Regions from separate parts of the Pseudonocardia sp. D17 genome, predicted to be linked through region 4. Evidence: riboswitches for the same ligand, from Rfam matches in the RefSeq annotation. Region 4 holds a riboswitch; each other region holds the start of a gene.
What was found. A riboswitch is a leader RNA that binds a small molecule or an ion and turns the genes downstream of it on or off. The one in region 4 is predicted to bind S-adenosylmethionine.
Positions count from the first base shown of each region.

Region 1 (7,235 bases), on a different contig from region 4:
TCGACCGGCCGGGCATCGTCTCCGCGATCACGGCGTTCCTGCACGACCGCGGGGCCAACATCACCCAGTACGACCAGGAGACCACCGACCCGGTCGGCGGCCGGTTCTTCCAGCGGCTCGTCTTCCACCTCCCCGGGCTGCGCGAACGCCTCCCGCAGCTGGAGCGTGAGTTCGGCGAGACGGTCGCGCCGCGGTTCGGCATGACCTGGCGGATGCGCGACGTCGACGCCCTCCCGCGGGTCGCCCTGTTCGTGTCGCGGTACGACCACTGTCTGCTGGACCTGCTGTGGCGATGGCGTCGCGGGGAGTTCCCGATCGACATCGTCCAGGTGGTGTCGAACCATCCGGACCTCGCCGAGGCGGTCGCCGGGTTCGGTGTCCCCTACGCGCACATCCCGGTGACCCGGGCGACCAAACCCGAGGCGGAGCAGGCCCAGCTCGACCTGCTGCGCGACCGGGTCGACCTCGTCGTCCTCGCGCGGTACATGCAGATCCTGTCCGGGGACCTCCTCGACCGGATCGGCGTCCCCGTCATCAACATCCACCATTCGTTCTTGCCCGCGTTCGCCGGAGCGAGCCCGTACGACCGGGCCAGGGAACGCGGCGTGAAACTGATCGGCGCGACCGCCCACTACGCGACCGAGGACCTCGACGAGGGCCCGATCATCGAGCAGGACGTCATCCGGGTGTCGCACCGCCACAACGCCGCCGATCTCGTCCGGCTCGGCGCGGACATCGAGCGCACGGTCCTCGCCCGGGCCGTGCGCTGGCACTGCGAGGACCGCGTCATGGTCAACGGGCGCACCACGATCGTCTTCTGAGGAGGAACATGTGACCGCACGGCTCATCGACGGCAGATCGCTGGCCGCCCGGGTGCGCGACGAGGTCGCGACGCAGGTCGCCTCGATGGCCGAACCGCCCGGCCTGGCGACGCTGCTCGTCGGGGACGACCCGGCGTCGGAGATCTACGTCCGCAACAAGCGACGGCTGTGCACCGAGGTCGGGATGCGCGACCTGCACCGCCATCTGCCCGCCGACGTCACCCAGGCCGAGCTCGCGTCGACGATCGCCGGGCTCAACGCCGACGCCGCCGTGACCGGCATCCTGCTGCAGCTGCCGCTGCCGTCGCACCTGCGCCCGGCGGACCTGCTGGAGCTGATCGACCCGGACAAGGACGTCGACGGGCTGACCGAGGCCAGCGCGGGCCGGCTCGCACTGGGCAAACCGGGATTGCGGCCGTGCACCCCGTCGGGTGTGGTCCACATCCTCGACCGCGCGGGGGTCGAGCTCAAGGGCAGGCACGCGGTCGTGGTGGGCCGGTCGAACCTCGTCGGGAAACCGCAGGCGCAGCTGCTGCTCGAACGCGACGCGACCGTGTCGGTCTGCCACCGCCACACCGCGGACCTGGCCGCGATCACGCGCACCGCCGACGTGCTGGTCGTCGCGGCGGGCGTGCCGCACCTCGTCGGCGCGGACGCCGTGAAGCCCGGCGCGACGGTGGTCGACGTCGGCATCCACCGCACCGAGGCAGGGTTGTGCGGTGACGTCGACACCGCCGCGGTGGCCGAGGTCGCCGCCGCGGTCACCCCGGTGCCGGGCGGCGTCGGACCCATGACGATCGCCATGCTGCTGTGGAACACGGTGGCGGCCGCCCGCCTGCAACGGGTGGGCGGAACCGCCACGGTGTGAGGCCGCGCGCCGACTCAGCCCAGGCGCTCGTAGATGGTGGCGTTGGCGGTGCCACCCGCCTCGCACATCGTCTGCAGCCCGAAGCGACCGCCCGTCTGCTCGAGGACGCCCAGCAGCGTCGTCGCGAGGCGGGCGCCGCTGGCGCCGAGGGGGTGGCCGATCGAGATCGCGCCCCCGTTGACGTTCACCCTCGCCGGGTCCGCGCCCGTCTCCTTCAGCCACGACAGCACGACGGGCGCGAAGGCCTCGTTGACCTCGAAGGCGTCGATGTCGGCGATCGAGAGCCCGGACCTGGCGAGCACCTTCGCGGTGGCGGGGATGACACCGGTCAGCATGTAGACCGGGTCGTCGCCCACCGCGACCGCGGTGTGGATCCGCGCCCGTGGCGTCCAGCCGTGGGCGGCCGCGACCTCGCTGGTGGTGATCAGCAGCGCGGCCGACCCGTCGTTGTACGGGCTGGAGCTGCCGGCGGTGACCTTCCAGTCGATGTCACCGAAACGCTCGGTCCAGCGCTCGGCCGCGAACGGGGTCCGCAGTCCGGCGAGGGCCTCGAGGGTCGTCCCGGGCCGGACGGTCTCGTCGACGTCCAGGGTCGACACCGAACCGTCGGGATGGGTGACCTTCAGCGCGGCCACCTCGGCGGCGAACCGGCCCTCCCGCCACGCGGTCGCGGCGCGGACGTGGCTCAGGTGGGCGAACTCGTCGAGCTCGGCGCGGGAGAGCTCCCACCGTCGCGCGATCAGCTCGGCGCTCACGCCCTGCGGGACCAGCCCACCCGGGTAGCGGTCGGCGATCGTCGGTCCGTGCACGTCGACCTGCTTCCCGCCGACGGTGAACTGGCTGCCGATCGGGATGCGACTCATCGACTCCACCCCGGAGGCGACGACGATGTCGTACGCCCCCGCCACGACCCCCTGCGCGGCGAAGCTGATCGCCTGCTGGCTGCTGCCGCACTGGCGGTCGACCGTCACGCCCGGCACCGACTCGGGCAGCCCGGCGGCCAGCGCGGCGTAGCGCGTGGTGTTGCCGCTCTGCTCCCCGACCTGGCCGACCGCGCCGCCGATGACGTCGTCGATCTCGGCCGGATCGAGGCCGTCCACCCGCGCCAGCAGGCTGCGGATGGCGTGCGCGTGCAGGTCCACCGGATGGACGTCGTGGTATGCCCCGCCCGGCTTGCCCTTGCCCAACGGCGTCCGCACCGCCTCCACGATCACCGCGTCCCGCATGGCCACCTCCGCCTCGTCGCAGCGGACCGATCGGTCCGTGACGTCGAGGGTGCGCTCCGGGGACGACGCGTTCAAGACATGGGGGACCGATCGGTCCGTCTCGTTGCTCACATTCGTGCATTCGGCCGACGCCCGGCGCGCCACGGCGACGCGGCCGGCGTGCCAAGTGGCTCGCAATGACCGGACATTCGAGCGGTACCGAACGAATGCGGTGCACACCACATCCCCGTCCGGCGTCTTGACAGCGATGCGGCCCGCCGCGTTCAGTTGAACCGTCCATCCAGAGCGGCCGAGAGACCGGGCTCGTCGACGTCGCAGCAACCACGCGCCACCGCGCGGGGTGCTAACGCCCGGAACGATGGGAGTTCCCGTGCGCCGAGCGTGCCCGCCCGCCCCTGCGCCCGGTCCCGGCGTGCTGACCCGGCGCCGCCACCTCGACCTCTGCCGCCTCCGCGCCGCCGCCGGTCGCTGACGGTCGTCAGTCCCCCGGCCGACGGGCCGGACCGCGCTCGGCGCCCCCGCGTTCCGGGGCCGCCGTCCGCCGTCCCGGCCCCGGTGCCGTCCGTCCGGATCCGCCTGGAGGCAGCATGTCCCGACCCGCACTCGTCCCTGCAGCCCGCTCGGCCGTGCCCGGTCCACCATCCGATGTGGACGTCGTCGTCGTGGGTGCCGGCGTCGTCGGCGCGGCAACGGCCTGGCAGCTCGCGAGCCGTGGCGTCGAGGTGCTGCTCGTCGACCGCTTCGGCCCGGGGCACAACCGTGGCGCGTCGCACGGGACCAGCCGCATCTACCGCCAGACCTACGTCGCGGCGCCCTACCTGCGGCTCGCGGTCGAGGCCTTCGAGCTGTGGCGATGTCTCGAGGACGTCACCGGCGCGGCGTTGCTCCAGGTCACCGGCGGTGTCGACCACGGGGACCGCTCGGCGACGACCGCCCTCGCCGGCTCCCTCGCCGCGCACGGCATCGCCCACCACTGGCTCGACCCGCAGCAGGCCCGCGAGCGGTGGCCGGGCATGCGTTTCTCCGGGCCGGTCCTCGTGCAGCCCGACCGGTCCGGCCGGTTGCACGCCGACCAGGCCGTCGCCGCGCTGGCCGCCGCCGCGGTCGGCAGCGGGGCCCGTCTGCGTCACCACACGACGGTCGAGCGGCTGTCGGTACGCGGGACCGACCGCGTCGACGTCGAGACCTCGCAGGGGCGCATCCGTGCCCGCCGGGCCGTCGTCGCGGCCGGTGCCTGGTCGACCGGGTTGCTCGACGGTCTCGTCGACCTGCCGCCGCTGCGCGTGACGCAGGAGCAGCCCGCCCACTTCCCCGTGCGCGGCGACGACCCGTGCGGTCCCGTCGGGCGGACCGGACCCGCGTGGCCGACGTTCGTCCACCACACCGGCCCGGCCGACGGCTGGCCGTCCGGGGTGTACGGCCTCGCCGCACCGGCCCACGGTGTGAAGGTCGGCTTCCACGGGGTGGGCCCGGTGTGCGACCCCGACCGCCGGACGTTCACCGCCGAGCCCGGCCTGCTGCACCGGCTGCAGGACTACGTCGCGCGGCACCTGCCGGGGCTCGACGCCGACCACCCTGAGCCGGTGAGCTGCACCTACACCTCGACCCCCGACTCCGGGTTCTTCCTGCGCGCGCACGGCCCGCTCGTCGTCGCCGCCGGCTTCTCCGGACACGGCTTCAAGTTCGCGCCCGCGCTCGGCCGGGTCCTCGCCGACCTCGCCGCGGGCGCGGCCACGGAGTCCCCACTCGCCGCGGTTGGTTGACCGAACCGGTCGATCGACCCGCCTCGCACCGAGTCCTCGCAACCGAGTCCTGGACACCCTCTTCGACACCGACGCCCACCGAAGGACCACCATGCCCACCGACCGCCCCCTGCACCTCGCCGTCGAGCTCGACGGCGACGGCGCGCACCCCGCCGCCTGGAGGCGGGCCCGGCACGCCCCCGACCGGCTGCTGACCGCGGCCCGGGTCGAGCGCGTCGTGCGCAACGCCGAACACGCCGGCTTCACCCTCGCGACGTTCGAGGACTCCCTCGCCCCGCCGTCGCGCGGCGCCGATCTCGCCGGTCGCATCGGCGCCGTCGAGCGGGCCGCGTTCGTCGCCCCGCTGACCAGCGTCATCGCGGTGGCACCCGTCGTCTCGACGACCTACACCGAGCCGTTCCACGTCGCCTCCCAGCTGGCGTCGCTGGACTTCGCCGCGGCAGGACGCGCGGGCTGGGTCGTGGCCACCAGCGACGACGCCTCGGTCGCCGCCGCGCTCGGCCGGCCCGCCGTCACCGACCCCGACGGTCTGCGCCGCGAGGCCCGCGACGCCGTCACCGTCAACCGGGCGCTGTGGGACTCCTGGGAGGACGACGCGGCGATCCGCGACGTCGCCACCGGCCGCTACCTCGACGTCGACAAGCTGCACTACGTCGACTTCGTCGGCGAGACGTACTCGGTGAAGGGCCCGGCGATCGTGCCGCGGCCGCCGCAGGGCCAGCTGGTGGTGCTCGCCGCCGACGGACTGCTGCCGCCGGACCTCGTCGACGTCACGCTCGTCGACGAGCCGACCGTCGACGACGTCGGCGCTGCGGCGCGGCGCGCGGCCACCCCGCGGGTGTTCGCCGAGGTCGAGGTCGTGCTCGACACCGCCGACGGGGATGCGGTCGACCGGCTCTCCACGCTCGACGCCCACACCCCGTGGCCGGCGGCGCAACGGCTGCGCCACATCGGTTCCGCCGCGGGGCTGGTCGCCCTGCTCACCGACCTCGCCCGCGTGGTCGACGGCGTGCGGCTGCACGTCGCCGTCCTCGACGAGGACCTGCCCGAGCTGTCGGCGCGGGTCGTGCCCCCGCTGCTGCGCGCCGGGGTCGTGAGCCGGCCGGTCGCCGGCTCGTCGCTGCGCACCACCCTCGGGCTCCCGCGCCCGGCCAACCGGTTCGTCCCGCAGGAGGCATCCGCGTGAGCACCGTGTCCGACGACGTGCCCTACCCCGACGCGACGCTCCATCTCGGCGTCTTCTTCCAGGGCGTCAACCACTGGACGATCTGGACGCAGCCCGAGAGCGGCTCGCAGATCGACTTCACCTCGTTCCGGCGGATGATCACCACCGCCGAGCGCGGCCTGTTCGACGCGTTCTTCCTCGGGGAGGGGCTGCGGCTGCGTGAGGCGGGTGGACGGATCCACGACCTGGACATCGCCGGGAGGCCCGACGCGATCACCCAGCTCGCCGCCCTGACGGGGCTCACCTCGCGGATCGGGCTCGTCGCGACGCAGAACACCACGTACAACGAGCCCGCCGACCTCGCACGACGGCTGAGCAGCCTCGACGTCCTGTCCGGCGGGCGCGCCGGCTGGAACGTCGTGACCACCGACAACGCGTGGACCGGCGAGAACTTCCGCCGCGGGGGCTTCCTCGACCACGCCGACCGCTACGTGCGGGCCGAGCAGTTCCTGCACGTCGCCCGCGCGATGTGGGACGCGTGGGACGACGACGCCGTCGCGACGTCGGCCGAGGCCGCGAGCTGGTCGCGGCCGGGTGGCGTCGTACCGGTGCGGGCCCGCACGTCGCAGTTCGCGGTCGACGTCACGCCGGTGCTGCCACGCAGCGAGCAGGGCCACCCGGTGATCTTCCAGGCGGGCGACTCCGCCGCCGGCCGCGACTTCGCCGCCCGCAACGCCGAGGTGATCTTCTCGGCGCACGGCGGCGACTTCGACGACGCGCTCGCGTTCGCCACCGACATCCGGTCCCGGCTGCGCGCGGTGGGCCGGCCGGCCGACGACATCCGGATCCTGCCCGGCACCTCGATCGTGCTCGGCGACACCGAGTCGGAGGCCGAGGAGAAGCGCCGCTGGATCACCTCCGAGCAGGTCACCGGCGCGACCGCGCTGAACATCGCGAGCCAGATCTGGGGCATCGACCTGACCGACCGCGACCCGGACGGGCCCCTCCCGGAGGAGGCTCCGGTCGTCGCCGAGCGGACCGGGGCGATGGGCTCGCGCCGCTGGGACGACCAGGTCGCGCTCGTGCAGCGCTGGCGGGACGTCGCCGCCGAGCAGAAGCTCTCGTTGCGGGAGACCGCCGCGGCTCTCGAGCCCCAGCGCGGGCACACCGGCACGCCGGCGTCGCTGGCCGACAGGTTCGCCAGGTTCGTCCGGCACGGCGCCGTCGACGGGTTCAACGTCTCGCCGATCTTCACCCCCGACGGCCTCGACGACATCGTCGACCGGCTCGTGCCGGAACTGCAGGAGCGCGGGGTGTACCCGACCGAGTACCGGGGCACGACGCTGCGGGAGCACCTCGGGCTGCGCGACCCGCTGACCCGCCGCGGCTGAC
Region 1 covers NZ_BPRG01000257.1:63,588-70,822, reverse strand. Annotated here, with positions in the region: gene purU (formyltetrahydrofolate deformylase) at 1-821, shown strand, start outside; gene folD (bifunctional methylenetetrahydrofolate dehydrogenase/methenyltetrahydrofolate cyclohydrolase FolD) at 832-1,689, shown strand; gene PSD17_RS35060 (thiolase family protein) at 1,704-2,915, opposite strand; SAM riboswitch class I at 3,189-3,280, shown strand; gene PSD17_RS35055 (FAD-dependent oxidoreductase) at 3,503-4,678, shown strand; gene PSD17_RS35050 (LLM class flavin-dependent oxidoreductase) at 4,770-5,864, shown strand; gene PSD17_RS35045 (NtaA/DmoA family FMN-dependent monooxygenase) at 5,861-7,234, shown strand.
Region 1: it holds a riboswitch for S-adenosylmethionine, as region 4 does, so the genes downstream of both, PSD17_RS35055 (FAD-dependent oxidoreductase) here and PSD17_RS08235 (aminotransferase class V-fold PLP-dependent enzyme) in region 4, are expected to answer to the same signal.

Region 2 (7,235 bases), on a different contig from region 4:
GCGCACGGCAGGTTGGTCACCCGGTTGAGGTCGATCGTCACCGTGCCGTCGCGAGCCGGGTCCGCCACGAGCACGTGGCGGCCGCCGCCGTAGGTGCTCGTCCCGGACGTGGCGTCGCGGAAGTGCAGGTTCAGGCCGCCGTCGAAGCCTCGGAGAGCGGCGAGCCGCTGCGGCACGCCGTCGACGTCGAACACGACCTCGCCCACGGTCTCGAAGCGGTGCGTGAGCCCCTCGACGACGGCGCCGACCGTGATCGGCCGCGGCGCGTCGTAGGGCTCGAAGCGTCCCGGCCGCACCCACCGTTCCTCGACCGGGAACGTCGGCACGCCCGTGAACGCCGTGCGCGTCACGGCCTGCGGGTCGCGTACCCGCAGCGCGTAGGAGTCGGTGCGGCGGATGACCTCCACCTTGCGCTCGCCCAGCCCGACCAGGACGCCGGGCAGCCCGTCGACCGGTTCGACGCGCACGGTGCCCGTCACGTGCGCGTCGTCGACCGTCACGTCGGCGCCCTCGGGCACGGTGATCTCGACGCCGCCGTCGCCGGTCGCCCGCCACGTCCCGGGCAGGTCGGGGAACGCCGCGGGCGTCGCGTCGAGCCAGTACAGGCCGGTGAGGCTGAGCCAGCCGTGCGGCGTCGCCAGCAGCTCCTCGCGGGCGTCGTGCCAGGCCTGCCAGTCGGCCGCGAGCCTGTTCTCCGTGGTGGTCATGCGGGTGTCCTCCGGTGGTGCTCGGCCGCGGGCGCGGCGGGTCGGGTGAGGGGGCGCAGGCCGAGGTGCTCGCGCAGGGTCGTGCCCGAGTACTCGGTGCGCCGGCTGCCGCGGTCCGGGAGTTCCGCGACCGCGGTGTCGACGAACGCGTCGCGGCCGCCCGGGATCTGGTCCGGGACGAGGACGGACCCGTCGCAGGCACCCTCCTGGACGGCGCGGTCGATCTCGGTCGCGGCGGGGTCGCGCCGGTCCTGCGCGACGGCGCGCCGGCCGTACCTCGGCCGGCGTACCCCGACGGCCTCGTCCGCCGCCTCGGCGTGGGCGTCGCCGAGTACGGTCGCCGCGACCGGCAGCACGACCAGGTCGTCGGGCCGGCGGCGGTGGCGCGCGACGCGTCCCTTCACGTTCTCAGAGAACTCGCGGCGGGCCGCGAAGCTTCCCGGCCGGCGGGTCACCGCAGCGCCCCGGCCGCTGCCGAGGCGGCGGAGCGACGCGCCCACTCGGCCGCGAGCAGCTCGTGGCTCGCGACCCGGTCGGCGTGGTCGGTGGTGATCGTCGTGACGAGCAGCTCGTCGGCCCCGGTGGCGCGGACCAGGGTCTGCAGGCCGTCGGCGACCCGCGCGGCCGAGCCCACGAACTGGGTGCGCACACGGTCGGCGACGGCCGCGCGCTCCTCGGCCGTCCACTCCCGGGCCAACGCCTCGGCGGGCGTCCGGTAGGGCCGGGCGCCGCGCCCGGTGCGGATGCCGAGCACCCACTCGCCGTAGGGGGCGGCGAGCTCGCGGGCCCGGTCGTCGGTCTCGGCGACGACGACGTCGGCCGACACCATGACGTGCGGGCGGTCGAGCCGGTCCGACGGCCGGAACGCGGCGCGGTAGGCCTCGACCGTCTCGATCGCGGTGTGCGGCACGATGTGGTAGCTCGCCGCGAACGGCAGGCCGAGGGCTCCGGCCGCCTCCGCGCTGGCGCCCGGGCTCGACCCGAGGACCCAGACGTCGACGTCGACCCCCTCCGCCGGCAGCACGTGCAGCGGCGTCCCGGTCGCGTCGCGCGCGGTGCCGTCCAGGTAGGACAGGATCGCGGCCACCTCGCGCCGGTAGTCCTGCGGCGGCGAGTCCGTGCTGATGCCGAGCAGCTCGGCGAGCGTCACGAACGCCGTCAGGTCGGCGAGGTACCTGCCCGGCTGCGGGACGAGCAGGCCGTCGACGACGCGCTCGGGTGCCGGCTCCCGCGTCGGCGCGGCCCCGGTGCGACCGGCGGCGTGCATCGCGAGGATCTTCTGCAGGTCGAACCGGCCGAGCCCGATGTCGACGCGCCCCGGGTGCAGGGCCGCGACGGTCCCGAACTGTTCCGCGACCTGCAACGGGGCCGTGTGCGGCAGCTGCACCGCCCCCGAACCGACGCGGATCGTGCGCGTCGCGGCGGCGAGCAGGGCGACCAGTACGGGGGTCGACGACGACGCGACGCCCGTGGCGAGGTGGTGCTCGGCGACCCAGTAGCGCAGGTACCCGGCGCGCTCGGCGGCCTGCGCCAGCTCGACGGTGTGCCGCAGCGCGTCGGTGGCGGTGCCTCCGGCCGGGACCGGGGAGAGGTCGAGCACCGACAGTGGGACCGGCCCGCAGGAGGACGGCCCGGAGGACGACGGCCCGGAGGACGACGGCGCGCTCATGAGGCTGCGTGAACCTTTCGCGAACGGCTGCCGGCGACGGCCGCCAGCAGCTCACGGGTGTAGTCCTCGCGCGGCGAGGCGAAGAGCTCCTCGGTGGAGGCGAGCTCGAGCAGCGCCCCGTCGCGCATCACGCCGACGCGGTGGGCGATCCGGCGCACGACGGCGAGGTCGTGGGAGATGAACAGGTACGCGAGGCCCTGCCCGGCCTGCAGCTCGGCCAGCAGGTCGAGCACCTGCGCCTGGACGGAGACGTCGAGCGCGGAGACCGGCTCGTCGCAGACGACGAGGTCGGGACGCAGCGCGAGCGCCCGCGCGATCGCGACCCGCTGCCGCTGCCCGCCGGAGAGCTCGACGGGCCGGCGCGCCAGCACCGACGCCGGGAGCGCGACCCGGTCCACCAGCTCCGCGACGCGCTCGCGGCGCTCGGCCGGCGTGCCGACCCTGAAGGCGCGCAGCGGCTCCTCGACCACGTCGGCGATCGTGAAGCGCGGGTCCAGCGACGCGTACGGGTTCTGGTACACCAGCTGCGCCCGGCGCCGCAGCTCCCGCCACGCGGCACCGCGGACCGTGGTGACATCGGTGCCGTCGAACTCGACGGTGCCCGAGGTCGGATCGGCCAGCCGGAGCACGAGCCGCGCGGTGGTCGACTTCCCCGATCCGGACTCCCCGACCAGCCCGAGGGTCTCGCCGCGACGGATCTCGAAGCTCACCCCGTCGACAGCGCGGTGCACCGCCCGGCGGCCGGCCGAGCGCGGCAGCGGGAAGTCCTTGACCAGGTCGCGGACCACGAGCAGCGGTGTCTCGTCGGGCGCCCCCGACACCGCAGGGGTCGCGACCACGGGCCGGGCCGGCGCGCGGGCCGCGGCGGTCGCGCTCGCGAGGCCGGGTGCCGCGGCGAGCAGCCTGCGCGTGTAGGGGTCGGTCGGCCCGGCGAGGATCTGCTCGGTCGGCCCCTGCTCGACGAGCCGCCCACCGGACATGACCGCGATCCGGTCGGCCCGGTCGGCCGCGACACCCAGGTCGTGGGTGACGAGCAGGACCGCGGTGCCGGACTCGCGCGTCAGCTCCTCGAGGTGGTCGAGGATGCGCCGCTGGACGGTGGCGTCGAGCGCGCTCGTGGGCTCGTCGGCGATGAGCAGCGCGGGGCCCGCGGCGATCGCGATGGCGATCAGCACCCGCTGGCGCATGCCGCCCGACAGCTCGTGCGGGTACTGCCGGGCCCGCACGCCGGGGTCCGGCAGGCCGGCCCTGGCGAGCAGCTCCTCGGCCGCCACCGGGGCGCTGCGCCGCGTGGCCAGGCCGTGCACCCGCAGCGCCTCGGCGACCTGCGGCCCGATGCGGCGCACCGGGTTGAGCGACACCGTCGGGTCCTGCGGGACGAGCCCGGCGACCCGGCCCCGGACCGTGCGCATCGCCTTCTCCGAGCGGCCCAGCACCTCCTCGCCCGCGAGCCGCACGCTGCCGGCACCGACCGTGGCGTTGGCGTGCAGCAGGCCGACGACGGCGTGGGCCAGCGTCGACTTGCCCGACCCCGACTCCCCGACCAGCGCGAGCACCTCGCCCGGCGCCACGTCGAGCGACACCCCGCGGAGTGCGGGCAGCGAGGCGCCGGCCGCCCGGTAGGAGACCTCGAGATCCCGGACCCGCAGCAGCGGGTCGGTGGACCCGTTCACGCGCGCACCTCCGTCGCGGTCCGAGGGGCGCGCGGTGGCCGGATCAGGGCGGTCGGGTGCATCGATGTCGGGTCCTTCGGGCGAGCCCGGGTGGAGCGTGCCCGGCGCGGCGGGACCGGCGGGGAGCGGACGAGCCCGGGACGTGGGCAGGGCGGACGAGCCGGTCAGCCCCGACAGCTCGCGCTCGTCACCCGCAGCAGGTCGACGTGGAGCCGGTAGGCCCCCCGGTAGGTGCTCACGACCGCCTCCATCGTTCCCGGCATGAGCACCCTCGCCCGGTCACGGGGGGTTGCTGCGGCGTCGTCGAGCCAGGTCTCTCGGCCGCTCTGGATGGTTCCGACGGTCGCCCGTCGTCGTCCGACAGTACGAACCCGATCCCCACCGGTGTCAATCCGGACATCTGCTCCCACCATGCGGGACGACACCGGTACGCCCCGAGCCAGCGCGGATGCACCCGGCCCGGGTCATCCGGTGGCGGGGCTCACACGCTCGGCGGTGAACGCGTGCACCGACCGGGTCAACGTCCGCAGCCGCTTCCGCAGGTCCTCGCGCTCGGCCGCGGACAGGCCGAAGGCCGTACCCATCTGCGTCGGGACCGCGGCGGCCCGGGACCGCAGCGCCTCCCCCTCGGCGGTGAGTACGACGTCGACACCGCGCTCGTCGTCGGTGCGGCGGTGGCGCTCGACCAGCCCCAGCGCCGCGAGCCGCTTGAGCAGCGGCGTGACGGTGCCGTAGTCGAGCTCGAGAGCAGCGCCGACCTCCTTGACCGAGCAGCGGCCCCTGTCCCACAACAGCAGCATCACGAGGTACTGCGGATAGGTCAGCCCCAGCTCCTCGAGCAGCGGCCGGTAGGTGGCCGTCACCGCACGCGAGGCCGCGTAGATCGCGAAGCACAACTGGTCGTCGAGGAGCAGGGACTCGTCACTCACGTGTCCCACAGTAGCACGCGCCACATTAACTTGTGCACAAGTTAGTTGGGCAATAGCTTTCTCGCTGTGAGGCCGCGGCCGACGTCGCGGACACATCGAGCGATCGGAGCAGACGATGAGCGAGAACCCGGTACTGGAGCCCGCCGCACAGGCGTTCGTGGACGCCACGGCGACGCCGCCGTTCCTCTACCAGCTCGACCCGGCCGACGGCCGCAAGGCGGTCGACGACGTCCAGTCCGGCGACACCCCCAAGCCCCCGGTCGACGAGGAGTGGGTGTCCGTCGACGGTGGCCCGACCGGTCCGGTGGACGTGCGGATCGTCCGACCGCAGGGATCGACGGGCGCGCTGCCGACCCTGCTCTACATGCATGGGGGCGGCTGGGTCTTCGGCAACGCGCACACCCACGACCGGCTCGTCCGCGAGCTCGCGGTCGGCGCCGGGGTCGCGGTGGTGTTCGTCGAGTACACGCCCTCGCCGGAGGCGCGCTACCCCGTCGCGATCGAACAGGGTTACCGCACGGCGCAGTGGATCGGCACCGACGGCGCGGCGCACGGGCTCGACGGCACCCGGCTCGCCGTGGCCGGAGACTCGGTGGGCGGCAACATGACCGCCGCGCTGACGTTGCTGGCCAAGGAGCGCGGCGACGTCCGGTTCGCCGCCCAGCTGCTCTTCTACCCGGTCACCGACGCGAACTTCGACACCGGCTCCTACGAGCGGTACGACACCGGTTACTTCCTGCACCGCGAGGGCATGCGCTGGTTCTGGGACCAGTACACGACCGACCCGGCCGAGCGTGCGCAGATCACCGCGTCACCGCTGCGGGCGACGACCGAGCAGCTGGCCGGCCTGCCGCCCGCGCTGGTACTCACCGACGAGGCCGACGTGCTGCGCGACGAGGGCGAGGCGTACGCGAACAAGCTGCGCGCCGCGGGCGTCCCGGTCACCGCCATCCGCTACCTCGGGATGGTGCACGACTTCATGATGGTCGACGCGCTGCGCGACTCCGGTGCCGCGCAAGCCGCGATCGACCAGGCGGTCCGGACCCTGCGGGCCGCCCTGCACGGCTGATCCCGCCGGCTCGCGACCGGCATGGCGCACGGCTGATCCCGCCGGCCCCGCGACCGGCACGGCGCGTCGGTCGCGGGGCGGCACGGAGGCCTCACGCAGGCCTCACGCAGGCCGTTGCCGCAGCGGCAGCACCGTCGCCCCCGCCCGCACGACGTGCTGGATCGAGCCCAGTCCCTCGACGGACAGCTCGACCTCGTCGCCCGGGACGAGCCAGGGGTAGCGGTCGCCGCCGTGCACCCGGGAGAGCTCGAGGATGCAGCCGGTGCCGACGGTGCCCGACCCCAGCACGTCACCCGGGACGAGCCGGGTGCCGCGCGAGGCGTAGGCGATCATCTCCTCGAACGACCAGTACAGGTCGGCCAGCGTCCCGGCGCTGTACCCGACACCGTTGACGCTCGCCCGCATGGCCCGGTCGAACCCGTGGCCGCGCCGGTACGGCTCCAGCTCGTCGGGCGTGACGAGCCAGGGCCCCAGCGTCGTCGCCGAGTCCTTGCCCTTGGCCGGGCCCAGTCCCACCGCCATCTCGTGCGCCTGCAGGTCGCGCGCGCTCCAGTCGCACAGGATCGTCACCCCGGCGACGTGGCTCCACGCCTGCTCGACCGGGATGTCCGAGCCGTCCCGCCCGATGACGACGGCGACCTCGAGCTCGTAGTCGAACGCCGCGCTGCCCGGCGGGACCGCGACGGGCGTGCCGGTCCCGACCACCGCCCGCGGGTTGGTGAAGTAGAAGGCCGGGGCGTCGTACCAGGCGGGGGCCAGGCTCGACCCGACCGCTTCGAGCGAGGTCACGGCGTGGTTCTCGAACGCCATGAAGTCACGGATCGACGGCGGGACCGGGATCGGTGCGTGCAGCACGACCGCGGCCTCGTCGAGGACCTCGGCCGGCGCGGCGAGGACGTCGCGCCCCTCGGCGGTGAGGTCCGTGCCGACGAGGTCGAGCAGCGTCTCGGTCCCCGCCCGGCCGTGGACCCGGCCCTCGTGCAGGACGCCGGCGCGCAGCGGGGCGCCGGGTCCGGACGAGTAGGTCACCCAGCGCGTCACACTCCCTCCCTGGCCGGTTCGACGAGCCCGCCGACCTTGTAGAGGGACTCGATCTGCTGGGCGTCGTACCCGAGCTCGGTGAGCACCTCGACGTTGTGCTCGCCCTGTAGGGCGGGCACCTGGTCGTCGAGAGGCTCCTCGTGCCGG
Region 2 covers NZ_BPRG01000257.1:52,283-59,517, reverse strand. Annotated here, with positions in the region: gene PSD17_RS35020 (DUF1684 domain-containing protein) at 1-707, opposite strand, end outside; gene PSD17_RS35015 (hypothetical protein) at 704-1,111, opposite strand; gene PSD17_RS35010 (LLM class flavin-dependent oxidoreductase) at 1,159-2,376, opposite strand; gene PSD17_RS35005 (ABC transporter ATP-binding protein) at 2,373-4,049, opposite strand; SAM riboswitch class I at 4,294-4,386, opposite strand; gene PSD17_RS35000 (MarR family winged helix-turn-helix transcriptional regulator) at 4,514-4,978, opposite strand; gene PSD17_RS34995 (alpha/beta hydrolase) at 5,094-6,047, shown strand; gene PSD17_RS34990 (fumarylacetoacetate hydrolase family protein) at 6,150-7,088, opposite strand; gene PSD17_RS34985 (CaiB/BaiF CoA transferase family protein) at 7,085-7,235, opposite strand, start outside.
Region 2: it holds a riboswitch for S-adenosylmethionine, as region 4 does, so the genes downstream of both, PSD17_RS35005 (ABC transporter ATP-binding protein) here and PSD17_RS08235 (aminotransferase class V-fold PLP-dependent enzyme) in region 4, are expected to answer to the same signal.

Region 3 (7,235 bases), on a different contig from region 4:
CGAGCGGGGGAGGCGCGGCACCGTCTCGGCCGCGCGCGATGACCCGTCACTCCGGACGGTTCCTGTCGTCTGCCCGCGCGACACCGGTCGAAACCGCCCACGGAGACCGGAATTGCCCACCGGCGCGGTCGCCGGTGGCCGAGGTGTCCTCAGTCCGTCCGGCGGAACAGGAACATGCCGTAGCGGTGGCGGTGGTCGATCCACCGGTCCTGGAGGGCCATGCCGTGGCCGGCCAGCTCGGCCGCGAGCGGACCGGGCTCGAACTTCGCGGAGAAGCCGACGTTGATCGCGTCCCCGCGGCGGAGCGTCAGCGAGACGTCGAGCGCCGGTAGCGTCGCGACGTGGTCGTCCAGGACGTGCAGCAGCCCCTCGACCACCGGACCCACCACCCGAGCGCGGGGCTCGAACAGCTCGGTGCGGAAGTCGGCACCGAAGCGCGAGTTGAGATGACTCAGGTGGTTGAGCCGGAACCGCCGGAACACGTCATGGCCGGGAGGGTCGTTGTAGCAGCGTTCGAGCGTCTCGGTCGACTTGGTGAGATCGGCCGAGACGAGTAGTCCGTCGCCGGGCCGCAGCGCCGCCGCGACCGCGCCGAACAGCGCCTCGCGCTCGGCGGCCGTCGAGTTGCCGACGTTGCTGCCGAGGAAGGCCACGCACACGGGCTCGCCGTCGGCACGCAGCTGGGCGAGTCCCGCCTCGTAGCGGCCCCAGAGGCCGCGCACGTCGAGGTCGGGGAGGGCCGCGGTCAGGTCGGCCGCGCTGCGCTCCAGCATCTCCCGGCTCACGTCGATGGGCAGGTACGTCGTCGGCCGACGACGCAGGCACGCCGCGAGCAACAGCCGGGTCTTGCGGGCACTGCCGCTGCCCAGCTCCGCGAGCCGGGGGGTGTCGAGCGCCGCGGCGACCTCGGCGGCGTGCCGGCCGAGCAGCGTCCGCTCCACCCGCGTGAGGTAGTACGTGGGCAGCTCGGTGATCTCCTCGAACAGCTGCGAGCCGATGCTGTCGTAGCCGAAGTGCGGCGGGATGCGGGGGACCGGTTCGCGCAGGCACGCCGCGAGGTCCGCGCCGTCGTCCCAGAACCCCGCGTCGACAGGCTCGACCTCGACCGACACCTGTCAGCCCGCGGACCCGGCGGGGGTGGTGCGCAGGCTCGTCGTGCCGCGCTCCCAGCACCCCAGCAGGTGCTCGCCCATCCGCTCCGCGAGCAGCGAGCTCGCGCGGATCCCGAAGACGACGTCGGCCGCCAGCTCCGGTTCCGCGGCCAGCAGCGGGTCGAGCACGCTGCGCCGCACGACCTGCTCGTGCACCGCGTCGGCCTCGACGTGCTCGTCGTAGAACCGGATCGCGGCGGGCCCGCAGCCCAGCCGGCGCATGGCCTTGACCAGCCGCTCGGACCCCGGCGACGACGTCAGCTCGACCATCGCGAACTGCCCGACGGACGCGCCCCGCAGCCCGCGGTGCAGCCCGCACAGGGTCATGAGGTTCACCTCGGCGAGTGTGGCGCCGGGGGCCTGCTCGACGTAGGCGCCGTACGCGTCGCTCAGCCCGATCTCGACCATCATCTCCGCGAACAGCGTGGAGTGCATGCGCTCGGGACGTCCCGAGCCGTACTCGTCGTGCTCGACGGTGACCAGGCCCGCCTTCGCCGGCCCCGACAGCCGCGGGATCACCCACGCCTGCGGGTCGGCCTCCTTGAGGTGATAGATCGACCGGTGCGCGACGTACTCGCGCAGCTGCCCGAGGGTCCCGTCGCGCTGCAGGTGGTGCGACACCCCGCGCACCCCCGGCCCCACCGGCTCGACGAGCAACGACTCCACCTCGGCGGCGACGTCGTCGCCCGGTTCGACGTCGGCCCGCAGCGCCGCGAGGAAGACCTGCTCCAGCTCCCGGCGCAGGCCGAGGACCGCCGGGTCCCACTCGCGGTCGTCGTCGACGCCGGCGAACCCCCGGTAGTGCAGCTCGTAGCAGCAGTGCAGCGCGAGCTGCAGGTCGTCGCCGTAGGGGTCGGCGTCCGCGGTGTCGACGGCGGGGACCGGATCGCCGCGCAACGCGGCGACGACGGCCCCGGACAGCGGTCCGCGCGGCGTGGGCAGCTCGGGCGCCGCGGTACGGGGGCGGTCCAGCGTCCCGGTCATGCCTCACGTCCTTCCTGTCGCACCTTGCGCCGGTGGCTCGCGTCGCAGATCGGGTAGCGCTTGCTGCGGCGGCAATGGCACACGGCGGTGACGGCGCGGTCCGAGCGCACCCGCGACCCGTCGGGCAGCTCCAGCTCGACCGGGCCGCTGACCAGAGCCGGGCCCTCCTCGGTCAGCACGATGCGGGTCGGCTCCGGCCGCCCGAGCCGGTGCTCAACCACGACGGGCCTCGACGACGACCAGCTCCTCGAGGTGTGCGCCCGGCTCGATGAGACCGCTGCGCTCGAGCAGCTGGGCACGCGAGCGCATCACCGGCCCGAACGGGATGCGCGCGCGGTCGACGACGTCGGCCGCCAGCCCGGCGGCGGCGAGCCGCTCGAGCGTGCGCTCGGGGCCGCACACCGCGGAGTGCACCAGCAGCAGCGTGCCGTCGTCCTCGAGGTGCTCGGGCGCGCCGTCGCAGATCCGGTCGAGGATCGCGCGCCCGGTCGGGCCCGCGTCCCAGCTGCGGCCGCGGGTGTGCCGGGGCAGGACCGAGGTCTCCGACGGCACGTACGGCGGGTTGGCGACGATCAGCCCGAACCGGCGGCCGCGCACCGGCTCGTACAGGTCGCCGCGGTGGACCCGGACGGGTGTGCGGTGCAGCAGGAAGTTCAGCCGCGTGGTGGCGACGCAGCGTCGGGAGAGGTCGACGGCGGTCACGGACTGCGCCCCGGCCCGCGCGCCGGTGAGCGCGAGCGCCCCGGTTCCGGTGCCGAGGTCGAGGACGTGCCGCCCGTGTGCGAGCTGGGCGACGCGGCCGGCGAGCAGGTGGGTGTCGGACTGGGCCTTGTACACCCCGGGAGGACAGAGAAGGATCACGTGCGGTCCTCGGTGCGGACGGGGGTCCGCGCGGACCCGTGGACGACGGCAGGCATATCGGTCCATACCCGGCTCGGCGGCGCTTAAGCCTGTTCCCCGTCGGCCGCCGCTGCATCCCGTCGCCGGCGGCTCCGTATCGACACTCCGGTATTGACACCCCGCGGGCCTCGCTGCCTACAGTGGCAGCAGACCCATCCAGAGCGGCCGAGAGACCCGGCTCGACGACGCCGCAGCAACCCCCCGCCCCGTGCGGGTGCGGGTGCTCCCGCCGGGGTCGATGGAGGACGTCATGGACGGCACCCGGCCGGCGTTGTCGCGGCGTCGTCACGTCGACTTCGGACGCACGGAGGCCGCGCTCTGTCGGTGACCCCGCCCGCCCCCCCGGTCACCCCTCCCGACATCGGAGCAACGCCATGTCCGTCGACGCCGTGCCCACTCACACCCCGCCCACTCACACCCCGCCCACTCACACCCCGCCCATCCACACCCTGCCCGCACCTGCCCGCTCGATCTCCGCGGAGCCCTCGCCACGGGAGCGGCGCCGCGCGCACATCGCCGCCCGGCTGCTCGACGGCCTCGAGTCGCTCCTGGAACGCAACCGGGCGCTGCTCGGTGACCCGGACGCGGGTGCGCTGCACGTCGAGCTGATCGCGGCGGAGGTCGCGCACGAGCTCGCGATCGCCCGCGCGGCGTTGCGGCGCGCGCCGGCGCTGCAGCCGCCGCGGCCCACCGGCCCGGCCGGCGCGCCGAGCACCCCGGCCGTGCCCGGCGAGCCCACACGACCCTGATCCCGCCCGCGGCGGGCGCCGCGACGCCGGCGGCCGGGCAGGCGCCCGGCCGCCGACGGGGCCGTCGCGTCCCGAGCCGAATGTCCGGCGCATCGGCGACCGCATCCCGAATCGTCCTGCGGAATGGGATCGGGGCCGCGGTGTTCGGACAGGTCGATCCCGTCGACACCGCGTTTCGGTCCGTGTGTGTCACATCGTCGCCCGGAGGATTGACGCCGCCCGCGTCCATGTACGTAGAGTGCAGAAGTTCCTCCGGGGACACACCATCCAGAGCGGCCGAGAGACCTGGCTCGACGACGCCGCAGCAACCCCCCGCCCGAGCGGGTGCGGGTGCTAAAGCCGGGAGCGATGGAGGATGCGATGTTCCTGGGAGTGCGGCGGTTGCACGTCGACCTCAAGCGCACGGCCGGAGCGGTCTGTCGGGTCTGACGACCCTGGCCCGTCCACGCTCGTGCACGAGAGGTCACCTCATGGCCCACCTCCGTCTCGCCGTCGCCCTCGACGGCGCAGGATGCGCAGCGAGTACACGGGCTCGACCCTGCGCGACAACCTCGGCCTGCACCCGCCCGTGGGCCTCGGCGAACCACACCGGCCACGCGCCGTCCTGACCCCGAACCCGTCCGACCGCCGACCACGACCGGCCCCGTCCGGCCCACCCGCCGACGGGGACGCTCCCTCCCGAAGAAGGAACCACCGATGACCGCACGATCGCGCCGGGCAGCGATGTTCCCGGCCCTCCTCGCCGCCGCCGCACTGGTGCTGGCCGCCTGCGGCGGGGGGAGCTCGGGAACGGAGGCCGACGCGGGTCCGCCGCGGGCCGGCGGCACGCTCACCTTCGCCGTCGGCAGCGACGCGGGCTGTGTCGACCCCCAGCAGGTCGCGAGCAACGACACGATCTACTCCGTGCGTCAGCTGGTCGACTCGCTGACCGACCAGGACCCGAGGACCGGAGAACTGAAGCCGTGGCTGGCCACGGCGTGGCAGACCTCCCCGGACGCCAGGAGCTTCACCTTCACCCTGCGGACCGGGGTCACGTTCTCCGACGGCACCCCGCTCGACGCCGCGGCGGTGAAGGCCAACTTCGACCGCATCCCGTCGCTCGGGGTCCGCGCGGCGCTCGCGAAGGGCTACCTCGCCGGGTACGCGGGGACGACGGTGCAGAGCCCGACGCAGCTCACCGTGAGCTTCACCCAGCCGAACGTCCAGTTCCTGCAGGCAACCTCGACCCACAGCCTCGGGATCCTGTCGCCGGCCTCGGTCGCCAGGTCCGACGACGACCGCTGCGCCGGTGTGATCGGCTCGGGTCCGTTCACGCTGCAGAGCTATGTCAAGAACGCGTCGATCACGCTCGCCAAGCGGCCGGGCTACGACTGGGGCTCGTCGCTGTTCGCCCACCCGGGCGAGGCGTACCTCGACACCCTGCGGTTCACGATCGTGCCGGAGTCCGGTGTCCGGACCGGCTCGCTGCAGTCCGGTGAGGTCGACGCGATCGGCAGCATCGGGCAGCAGGACGAGGCGCCCCTGACGGGTGCCGGCGACCAGCTGCTCGCCCGCTCCAACCCGGGAATCGTGTTCGGCATCGGGTTCAACCTCAGCAAGCCCGTCGTCGCCGATCCCGCTGTGCGACAGGCTCTGTCGTTGGCGATCAACCGCCAGGACATCGTGGGCGGGGTCTTCCCGTCGCAGACCAGGGCGGCGACCAGCGTGCTGGCCTCGACGACGCCGTCCTACGCCGACGAGTCGGCGCTCGTCGTCTTCGACGCGGCCAAGGCGCGGTCCGTCCTCGACGCGGCCGGCTGGGTCCCCGGGCCCGACGGCATCCGCGCCAAGGACGGCCAGGAGCTCACGATCCCGGTCACCTACGCCCCGGTCGCCGGGACCAACCAGCCGGCGCTGGAGCTGATCCAGCAGCAGGCCAAGGCCGTCGGCATCGACATCCGGATCCAGCAGGTCCCGGTCGCGCAGCTGGCGAGCCAGCAGGCCGCGGGCGACTTCACCGCACTGTGGGGCAACCTGACCCGGGCCGATCCCGACCTGCTGCGCAGCCAGTTCTCGGTCGCCGGCTCCAACTTCTACCGGATTCCGCAGAGCCCGCTCGAGCCGGTGCTGGTGGCCCAGGCGGGCGAGCCGGACCCGGCCGAGCGCACCCGGCTCGTCGGCCAGGCCCAGCAGCTGTTGCTCACGCAGGGCTTCTACGTGCCGGTCGTCGAGCTGACGACGGTGCTGGCGGTGGGGCCGACCGTGCACGGCGTCACGTTCGACGCGTCGTCGCGCATCCAGCTGCACGACGCGTGGAATTCGGCCTGACGGTTCGAGGAACGGAGCTCGTCGTGCGCGGGGGAAGTGACCCGGGGGAAGTCGTGATAGGGGGAACGTCGTGACCGTGCCGACCGAGCGGGTGACCCCGTCGTGACCCGGTACCTGGTGCGGCGCATCGTCACCGCGGTCGCGGTGCTGTGGGCCGCCTACACCGTCAGCTTCGCCGTGCTGTACCTGTTGCCCGGCGACCCGGTCACGACGATGGCGAGCGGCGGGCTCGACGGCGAGCCGCTCTCGCCCGCCGCGATCGAGGCGCTCAAGGCGCGCTACGGCTTCGACCAGCCGGTGGTCGTGCAGTACGGCAACCGGCTGTGGGAGGCGCTGCACGGGAACCTGGGCACGTCCATCCAGACCGGCGAGGACGTGCGGAGCGCCGTCCTGGCGGCGTTGCCACCCACGCTGCAGATCGCGCTCGGCGGCCTGCTCGTCGCCGTCGTGCTGGGCACCGTGGTGGCGGTCGTCGCGACCTACACACGGTTCCGCTGGCTGCGCCAGGGCCTCATGGCGCTCCCGTCGCTGGCGGTCTCCCTGCCGGTGTTCTGGGTCGGGCTGATGCTGGTGCAGATCTTCGCGTTCGACCTGCACCTGCTGCCGTCGGTGGGGTCGACCGGCTTCCGGTCGCTGGTCCTGCCGTCGGTGACGCTCGGCCTGCCGACGGGCGCGCTGGTCGCGCAGGTGCTCGCGAAGAGCCTGCAGACCGCGCTCGACGAGGCGTACGTCCAGACCGCACGGGCGAAGGGCGTCGGGCGCGGCGCGATCCACCTGCGCCACGCGCTGCCCAACGCCGTCATCCCGGCGCTGACGGTGCTCGGCTACGTGGCCGGCAACCTGCTCGCCGGGACGGTCGTGGTGGAGACCGTCTTCACCCGGCCGGGACTGGGCCGGCTCATGGTGCAGGCCGTCGGCGTCCAGGACATCCCGATGGTCCAGGGGATCGTGCTGTTCTCCGCGGTGGTGTTCGTGGGCGTCAACCTGCTGGTCGACCTGGTGTACCCGGTGCTCGACCCGAGGATCACGAGGGGGGTGCCGGCGACCGCATGACCGAGCTGCTGATCAGGCCGGACTCGACGGAGGCCGCCGCGCCCGCGGGCGTGGCCCGGTCCGAGCCGTTGTCGCGCAAGGAGCGGCGCCG
Region 3 covers NZ_BPRG01000113.1:109,379-116,613, reverse strand. Annotated here, with positions in the region: gene PSD17_RS18685 (L-histidine N(alpha)-methyltransferase) at 150-1,112, opposite strand; gene PSD17_RS18680 (iron-containing redox enzyme family protein) at 1,116-2,135, opposite strand; gene PSD17_RS18675 (CDGSH iron-sulfur domain-containing protein) at 2,132-2,356, opposite strand; gene PSD17_RS18670 (HemK2/MTQ2 family protein methyltransferase) at 2,349-2,996, opposite strand; gene PSD17_RS18665 (hypothetical protein) at 3,410-3,784, shown strand; SAM riboswitch class I at 4,045-4,139, shown strand; gene PSD17_RS18660 (ABC transporter substrate-binding protein) at 4,481-6,091, shown strand; gene PSD17_RS18655 (ABC transporter permease) at 6,194-7,144, shown strand; gene PSD17_RS18650 (ABC transporter permease) at 7,141-7,235, shown strand, end outside.
Region 3: it holds a riboswitch for S-adenosylmethionine, as region 4 does, so the genes downstream of both, PSD17_RS18660 (ABC transporter substrate-binding protein) here and PSD17_RS08235 (aminotransferase class V-fold PLP-dependent enzyme) in region 4, are expected to answer to the same signal.

Region 4 (7,235 bases):
CGGCCGGTTGCGCCACGTCGCAGACCTGGAACTCGGCCGTGCCGCCGGCCTTGCGGATGATCGCGACGGTCTCCTCGCCGCCCTCGCGCGCGGACTCGAGGTCCGACACCAGCACCGACGCGCCCTCGGCGGCCGCACGCACGGCGGTGGCCCGGCCGATCCCGCTCGCCGCACCCGTGACCAGACCCGACTTGCCCTCCATCGACCCCATCGGCCCAGCGTGGACGCCCGCGCCGCGCCGGGCAGCGGGATCCGTGCCGGATTCCCTGTCGCTGCGTGCGGCGCGGGCGGGGCTGCCCTCGCTCAGGCGCTGTAGGCCGGCCGCAGGCCCGGGCGGTCCCACGTCGTGCGCCACAGCACGCCGGTGCCCGACGCGGTGATCCACGCCGTCCGCAGGTCGGGACCGCCGAAGCAGATGTTGGTGATGGCGGTGTCCCCACCGGGCGGGACACGCGTCGCGAGCAGCTCGCCGCCCGGCGAGACGACGTTGATCTCCCCGGCCTGCAGCGTCGCGACACACACGTTGCCGTCGGCGTCGACGGCAAGCGAGTCGAGCCACCGCATCCCGGGGAACCCGTACAGCAGCCTGCCGCCGTTGCGGGTCGCCGGATCGCGGCGGATGCGACCGGGCCCGTCCAGGTCGAAGGCCCACAGCCGGCCCGGCGTCGTCTCGGCGACGTAGACGGTCCGCCCGTCCGGGGCGAGCCCCACGCCGTTGGCCTGCATCATCGGGTAGACGGCCTCGACGATCGACGAGCCGTCGGCCGTGGCGTAGTAGAGCCCGCCGTGGTCGAGCTCGCGCGGGCGGATCTTGCCCATGTCGGTGAACCAGAAGCCGCCCTGGTCGTCGAAGACGATGTCGTTCGGGCCGCGCAGCCGGTGGCCGTCGACGTGGGTGTAGAGGTCGGTGACCTCGCCGTCGGCGGTGACGCGCTGGATCGAGCCGCCGACGTAGTCCTCGCCCTGCACACCGGGCACCGCGCGCCCGTTGCGGGTCGTCCAGGTCGACCCGCCGTTGTTGCAGACGTAGAACGCGCCGTCGGGGCCGACCGCCGCGCCGTTCGGGCCGCCCCCGCACTCGGCGACGGTCGTCCGGGTGCCGTCCGGCGCGACCCGGGTGAGCCGTCCGCCCTTGATCTCGACGACCACGACCGAGCCGTCGTCCATCGCGATGGGGCCTTCGGGGAACTCGAGCCCGTCCGTCGCGACCTCGTAGGTCAGGTCGTCGTCGACCTCCGGCGCACCGCTGCGCATGTCGCCTCCTCGGGGACCGCGCCTGCCGCGACCGCGGCGGCGCGCTGCGAGCGTGCCGCCGTCCCCGGTGCCGGGGCCAGGGACCGGCGCGCGGGATCCCGTGACGATCCGTGCGGCACCGTCAGACGACGCCCCGGTGACCGAGGCCCGACGGGGGCCCGACCGGGGCCCGACCGGGCCGGTCAGGGCTGGCGGTGCGCCCGCGAGTGCCGCCAGCCGGCCAGCAGCGCGCGCAGGCCGGTGACCAGGGCGATCGGCTCGTCGACCATGACGTGGTGCGCGGCCGTCGGGATCTCGATGAGCGGGACGCCGCGGCCGAGCCGGTCGACGATCATCTCGCCCATGTCGGCCGGGACCAGCCCGTGCTCGGCCCGGAACAGCGCCACCCGGCAGCCCGGGACGGCGAGGTCGCCGGGCGCCATCGCGGTGCGCGCGAACATGGCCGGGTCGAACTTCCAGCTCCAGCCGCCCTCGACCGGGCGCAGCGAGTGCTCGGCGATATGCCGCACGACGTAGGGCAGCTCGCTGTCCTGGTCGGGCACCAGCCGGAAGTGGCTCAGCGCGTCCTCCCGGGTCGGGTAGACGCGCAGCGGGCCGAACGCCCGCCGCTCCCGCGCCGCGGTCTCCTCGGGCGTCTGCTCGCGCACCGGGGTGTCGACGACGACCGCGCCCGCCAGCTGCTCGCCGTGCCGCTGCGCCGCGACCAGCGCGACCATGCCGCCCATGCTGTGCCCGATCACGACGGGCATCGGACCGGTGCCGGAGGCCTCGGCGACGGCCATGACCTCGTCGGCCCAGCTCGAGAGCGCGTACCCGGCGGAGCGGCGGCCCGAGTCGCCGTGCCCGGAGAGGTCGACCGCGACGACGCGCCTGCCGTCGGGCCGGGCGAGCAGCGGTCCGATGTGGTCCCACCAGCGCGCGTGCGCGGCGCCGCCGTGCACCAGCACCAACCCGTCGCCGGGCGGGCCCCAGGCCCGGTAGCGGACGTCGACACCGTCGACCCGCACCTCGCCGGGCTCCGCCTCGGTCGCGACGGCGTCGGTGAACCACGCGGGGACGCCGGTGTCGGAACGCTGGGCGGCCGACGTCGATGCGGCAGGGACGGCTGCGGACACGGTGGGCTGCTCCTTCTTCGGGATGCCCGACCGTACGACACCGTGCCCGACGACGTCCCGCCATGGCCGCTCCGCGACCGGACACGTGCCCCACCCGGGCTGCGACGCTTGACACAGTCGGACCGGGCAGGTTGAGTCGGGGCGGCCCGTCGCGGGGTCCCCGGACGGACCACCGCGGTTCATCCGCCCTCCTCCCGACGGTCCCACGGTGCGCTGCAGGCGCACCAGGGCACAGCGCGGCCGACGACTGTCCGCTCCAGCACGTCCCGTCGACCGCCCGGAGGGCCACATGACCCCTGCACCCGATGCGCGAACCCAGCCGGGACGGCGGGCGGCGTCGGTGGAGGTGGTCGTCATCGGGGGCGGTGTCATCGGCGCCGCCGCCGCCTGGCAGCTGGCCAGGCGCGGGCACGACGTGCTCGTCCTGGAGAAGGACGAGCTGGGCCACCCTCGCGTCACCTCGCACGGCGCGACCCGGATCTACCGGCAGAGCCACACCTCGCCCGCTCAGGTGGAGCTGGCGGTCGAGTCGCTGCACCGGTGGCGCGAGCTGGAGCACGAGACGGGCGCGGCGCTGCTGCACCTCACCGGCGGGATCGACCACGGCGACCCCGTGCGCACCGCGGCCGTGGCCGCATCGCTTGCCGCGCACGGCATCCGACACCAGTGGCTCGAGCCGGCCGAGGCCTCGCGGCTGTGGCCGGGGCTGCGGTTCGACGGGCCCGTGCTCCACCAGCCGGACTCGGCAGGCCGGCTGCGCGCCGACCAGGCCGTCGCCGCGCTGACGGCCGCGGCCATCGGGCGTGGTGCCACGGTGCGGCACTCGACGCCCGTCGAACGGGTCGACGTGCTGGACGACGACCTGGCCGAGATCACGATCCCCGGCGGGACCATCCGGGCCCGCCGGGTCGTGCTCGCCGCGGGCGCCTGGACCGCCGGGCTGATCGGCGACCTCGTGGCCTTGCCGGCGCTGCGCGTCACCGAGGAGCAGCCGACGATCTTCCGTCCCGTCGGCGCGACGCCGTGTGTGGTCGGCGACGTCCGGTGGCCCACCCTGATCCACCACATCGGACCCGCGCAGGGGTGGCCGGCCTCGGTGTACGGGATCGGGGTGCCCGGGATCGGGGTCAAGGTCGCGTTCCGTGGGACGGGCCCCGACTGGCAACCCGACGTGCGCGATCCGCGGCCGGAGCCCGCGCAGCTCTCGCGGCTGCAGCGCTACGTCGAGCACTACCTGCCGGGCCTCGACGCCACCGACCCGGCGCCGCGCTCGTGCACATTCGTGTCCACACCGGACGCCGGGTTCCTCGTCGACCGAACCGGTCCGCTCGTGGTCGCCGCCGGCTTCTCCGGACACGGGTTCGCCGTCGCGCCCGCCCTGGGGCGCATGGTCGCCGACCTCTCCGCCGACGCGCCGACGGCCCGCACGCTCAGCCCCGCGGCGAGCCGCTGACCCGACTCACACCGCCCGGAATGTGACCGCCGCCACGGTTGCGCACCCGTCGGCCCGCCCCGTACGGTCTCGCTCAGGTCAAGAGCGCCAGCGTCAAGCCCCGGCTCGCTGGCCGGCAACCCTCCTCCGCGGCGGGGTGCTCCGGGTGACGACCAGGCCGTCGCGGAACGCGCGTCGGCAAGCGCGGACCCGCCGACACGCCCCGGGTCCCTGTTGGACCGGAGGTCCGTCGTGTCCGTTGTGCTCCAGGCCGCCCGCCCCACCGCGCCCACCGTCCCCGCCGACGTCGCGGCGCACGCTCTCCCGGCCCCCGCAGCCAGCTGTCTCCCGGCCCTCGTGGGCACCGGGCTGCCGGTCCCGCTCGTCGACGGCACGACCGTCGCGCACGCCAACCTGGACCTCGCCGCGAGCGCCCCGGCCCTGCGCTCGGTGGCCGACCGGGTCGCCGCGCTGCTCCCGTACCACGCGAGCGTGCACCGCGGCGCCGGCTACGCGTCGACCGTCTGCACCGCTGCGCTCGAATGGGCCCGCACGACCGTCGGCCGGTTCGTCGGCGCCCGCTCCGACGACGTCGTCGTCTTCACCCGCAACACCACCGACGCGCTGAACCTGCTGGCCGGGGCGGTGCCCGGCGCGGTCCTGTGCCTCGACGTCGAGCACCACGCGAACCTGCTGGCCTGGCGCGGCGGCGAGCACCGGGTGCTGCGCGCGGCGGCCACCGTCGACGCGACCCTCGCCCAGCTGCGGGCCGCTCTCGAGGCCCGGCCCACGGCACTCGTCGCGATCACCGGGGCGTCGAACGTGACCGGCGAGGTGCTGCCGCTCGCCGAGATCGCCGACCTCGCCCACTCCCACGGGGCCCGCCTCGTCGTCGACGCGGCTCAGCTGGCCCCGCACCGCCGGGTCGACATCGCGGCGACGGGCATCGACTACGTCGCGCTCTCCGGCCACAAGCTCTACGCGCCCTACGGCACCGGCGCCCTGGTCGGCCGCCGCGACTGGCTCGACGTCGCGACGCCCTACCTGGCGGGTGGCGGCGCCGTCGTGCGGGTCGACGCCGTCGGCGACGGCTCCCCCGCCGAGGTCACCTGGACCGCCGCCCCGCACCGGCACGAGGCCGGGACCCCGAACGTCCCCGGTGCCGTCGCGCTCGCCACCGCGTGCGAGGCGCTGGACGCCGTGATCGACGAGGCCGCTCCCGCCCACGAGCGTGCCCTCTCCGAGCGGCTCGACGCCGGCCTCGCCGACATCCCCGGCGTCCGGACCCTGCGGATCTGGCACGACGCGCCCGACCGGGTCGGCGTGCACAGCCTGACCGTCGACGGCTACCCGGCGGCCCTCGTCGCCGCCTACCTGTCCGCCGAGCACGGGATCTCGGTGCGCGACGGCAAGTTCTGCGCGCACCCGCTGCTGGCCCGCCTCACCGGCTGGGCCGAGGGTGCGGTCCGGGCGAGCCTGGGCCTGGGCACGACGGCAGCAGACGTCGACCGGCTCCTCGCCGCCCTGCGCACGCTCGTCACCGACGGCCCGGGCGTGGCCTACGAGTGCGTCGACGGGCGCTGGCTGCCGACGGCCGACGGCCGGGACACCGACCCGCTCGGCCTGGGCATCGGCGACGAGGTCACCGGCGCCGGGCGCGGCTGCGGGCACTGACACCCGCCCTCTCCCGCGCGGCCGCCTCCCGGCCGGATCCTCCGGTCGGATCCGCCGTCCGCTTTTCGACCCCTCGACGCACGGGTAGGCGCCGGAGAATCATCGGCGCGGACCGCGCGGCCCCGACGGCCTCCGGTCCGACGGCGGTCCGACGACGAGCGCGGGGGATGCAGTGGGCGCAACGGGGAACGGCACGCCGGACGTCGACATGTCGAGGAACGGCCGGCCCGGGAACGGGCCGGTGACGACAGGGTCCGGCGGCTGCGGCACGGGCGGACGGCCGCGGATCGTGGTGATCGGCGGCGGGTTCGCCGGCTTCGCGGCCGCGAAGGGGCTGACCGCACGGCTGCCCGACGCGGAGGTCGTCGTCGTCAGCTCGACCGACTACTTCCTCTACCTCCCGCTGCTGCCCGAGGTCGCGACGGGGGTCCTGGACCCCAGGAGGGTGTCGGTGCCGCTGTCGACCGCCCTCCCCAAGGCCGACGTGGTCCTCGGCAAGGTCGACGCGATCGACCTCGACGGGCGCACCGTCGGGTGGGTCGATCCCGAGGGCGGCCGCGGGGAGACGTCGTGGGACCGGCTCGTGATCGCGGCGGGCAGCGTCAACGCCCTGCTGCCGATCCCCGGCGTCGCCGAGCACGCGCACGGGTTCCGCGGCATCGCCGAGGCGGTCTACCTGCGCGACCACCTCGTCCGCCAGATCGACCTCGCCGCGGTGACCACCGACCCGGCCACCCGCGACGCCCGGTGCACGTTCGTCGTGGTCGGCGCGGGCTACACCGGTACCGAGGTCGCCGCGCAGGGCGTCCTGTTCACCGAGCAGCTGCGCCGGGCGCACAAGGCGTTGCGGGGACAGCGGGTGCGCTGGCTGCTCGTCGACGTCGCCCCACGTGTGCTGCCGGGCCTGGACGAGCGGCTCTCCCGTTCGACCGACCGCGTGCTGCGCGAGCGCGGCATCGAGATCCGCACGGAGACCTCCGTCGAGGAGGCCCACGCCCGGGGCGTCCGGCTGACGGGCGGTGAGGACGTCGCGAGCCGCACGCTCGTCTGGTGCGTGGGGGTGCGGCCGGACCCGCTCGTCGCCGGGCTGGGCCTCGAGACCGACAAGGGCAGGCTCGTCGTCGACGACCGGCTCGTCGTGCCCGGACACCCCGACGTGACGGCCTGCGGGGACATCGCCGCGGTTCCCGACCGGACGCGTCCCGGCGAGCTCACCGCCATGACCGCCCAGCACGCGCAACGCCAGGGCGCGCTGGCCGCGCGCAACGTCGCCGCCTCGCTGGGCGTCGGCGAGGCCCGGAGCTACAAGCACCACGACCTGGGGTTCGTCGTCGAGCTGGGCGGCCGCGACGCCGCCGCCAACCCGTTGGGGATCCCGCTCTCCGGGCTGCCGGCGACCGCGGTCACCCGCGGCTACCACCTGCTCTCGATGCCGGGCAACCGCACCCGGGTGGCCGTGGACTGGGTGCTCGACGCGGTGTTCGGCCGGCCCGCCGTGCAGCTGGGCCTGGTCCGGGGCTCGGCCGTCCCGCTGACGACGAGCGAGCCGCAGAAGCAGCCGGAGCGCTCCGGTTAGTCCTTCTCGCCGCCCGCCGGATCCTCGCCCGACGGGCCGAAGTCCTCCGGCGAGACCGAGTCGAGCATCCGCCGGAACTCCTCGACCTCGGCCTTCTCCGCCGGATCGAGGTCGGGCCCTGCGGGCGCGGCCGGATCGTCGGCGACGTCCTCGTCGTCGGGGTCGGCGCCGGTCAGGTCGAGCA
Region 4 covers NZ_BPRG01000044.1:21,886-29,120, forward strand. Annotated here, with positions in the region: gene PSD17_RS08215 (SDR family NAD(P)-dependent oxidoreductase) at 1-211, opposite strand, end outside; gene PSD17_RS08220 (SMP-30/gluconolactonase/LRE family protein) at 304-1,254, opposite strand; gene PSD17_RS08225 (alpha/beta fold hydrolase) at 1,437-2,369, opposite strand; gene PSD17_RS08230 (FAD-dependent oxidoreductase) at 2,659-3,822, shown strand; SAM riboswitch class IV at 3,899-4,012, shown strand; gene PSD17_RS08235 (aminotransferase class V-fold PLP-dependent enzyme) at 4,054-5,475, shown strand; gene PSD17_RS08240 (NAD(P)/FAD-dependent oxidoreductase) at 5,684-7,051, shown strand; gene PSD17_RS08245 (bifunctional nuclease family protein) at 7,048-7,235, opposite strand, start outside.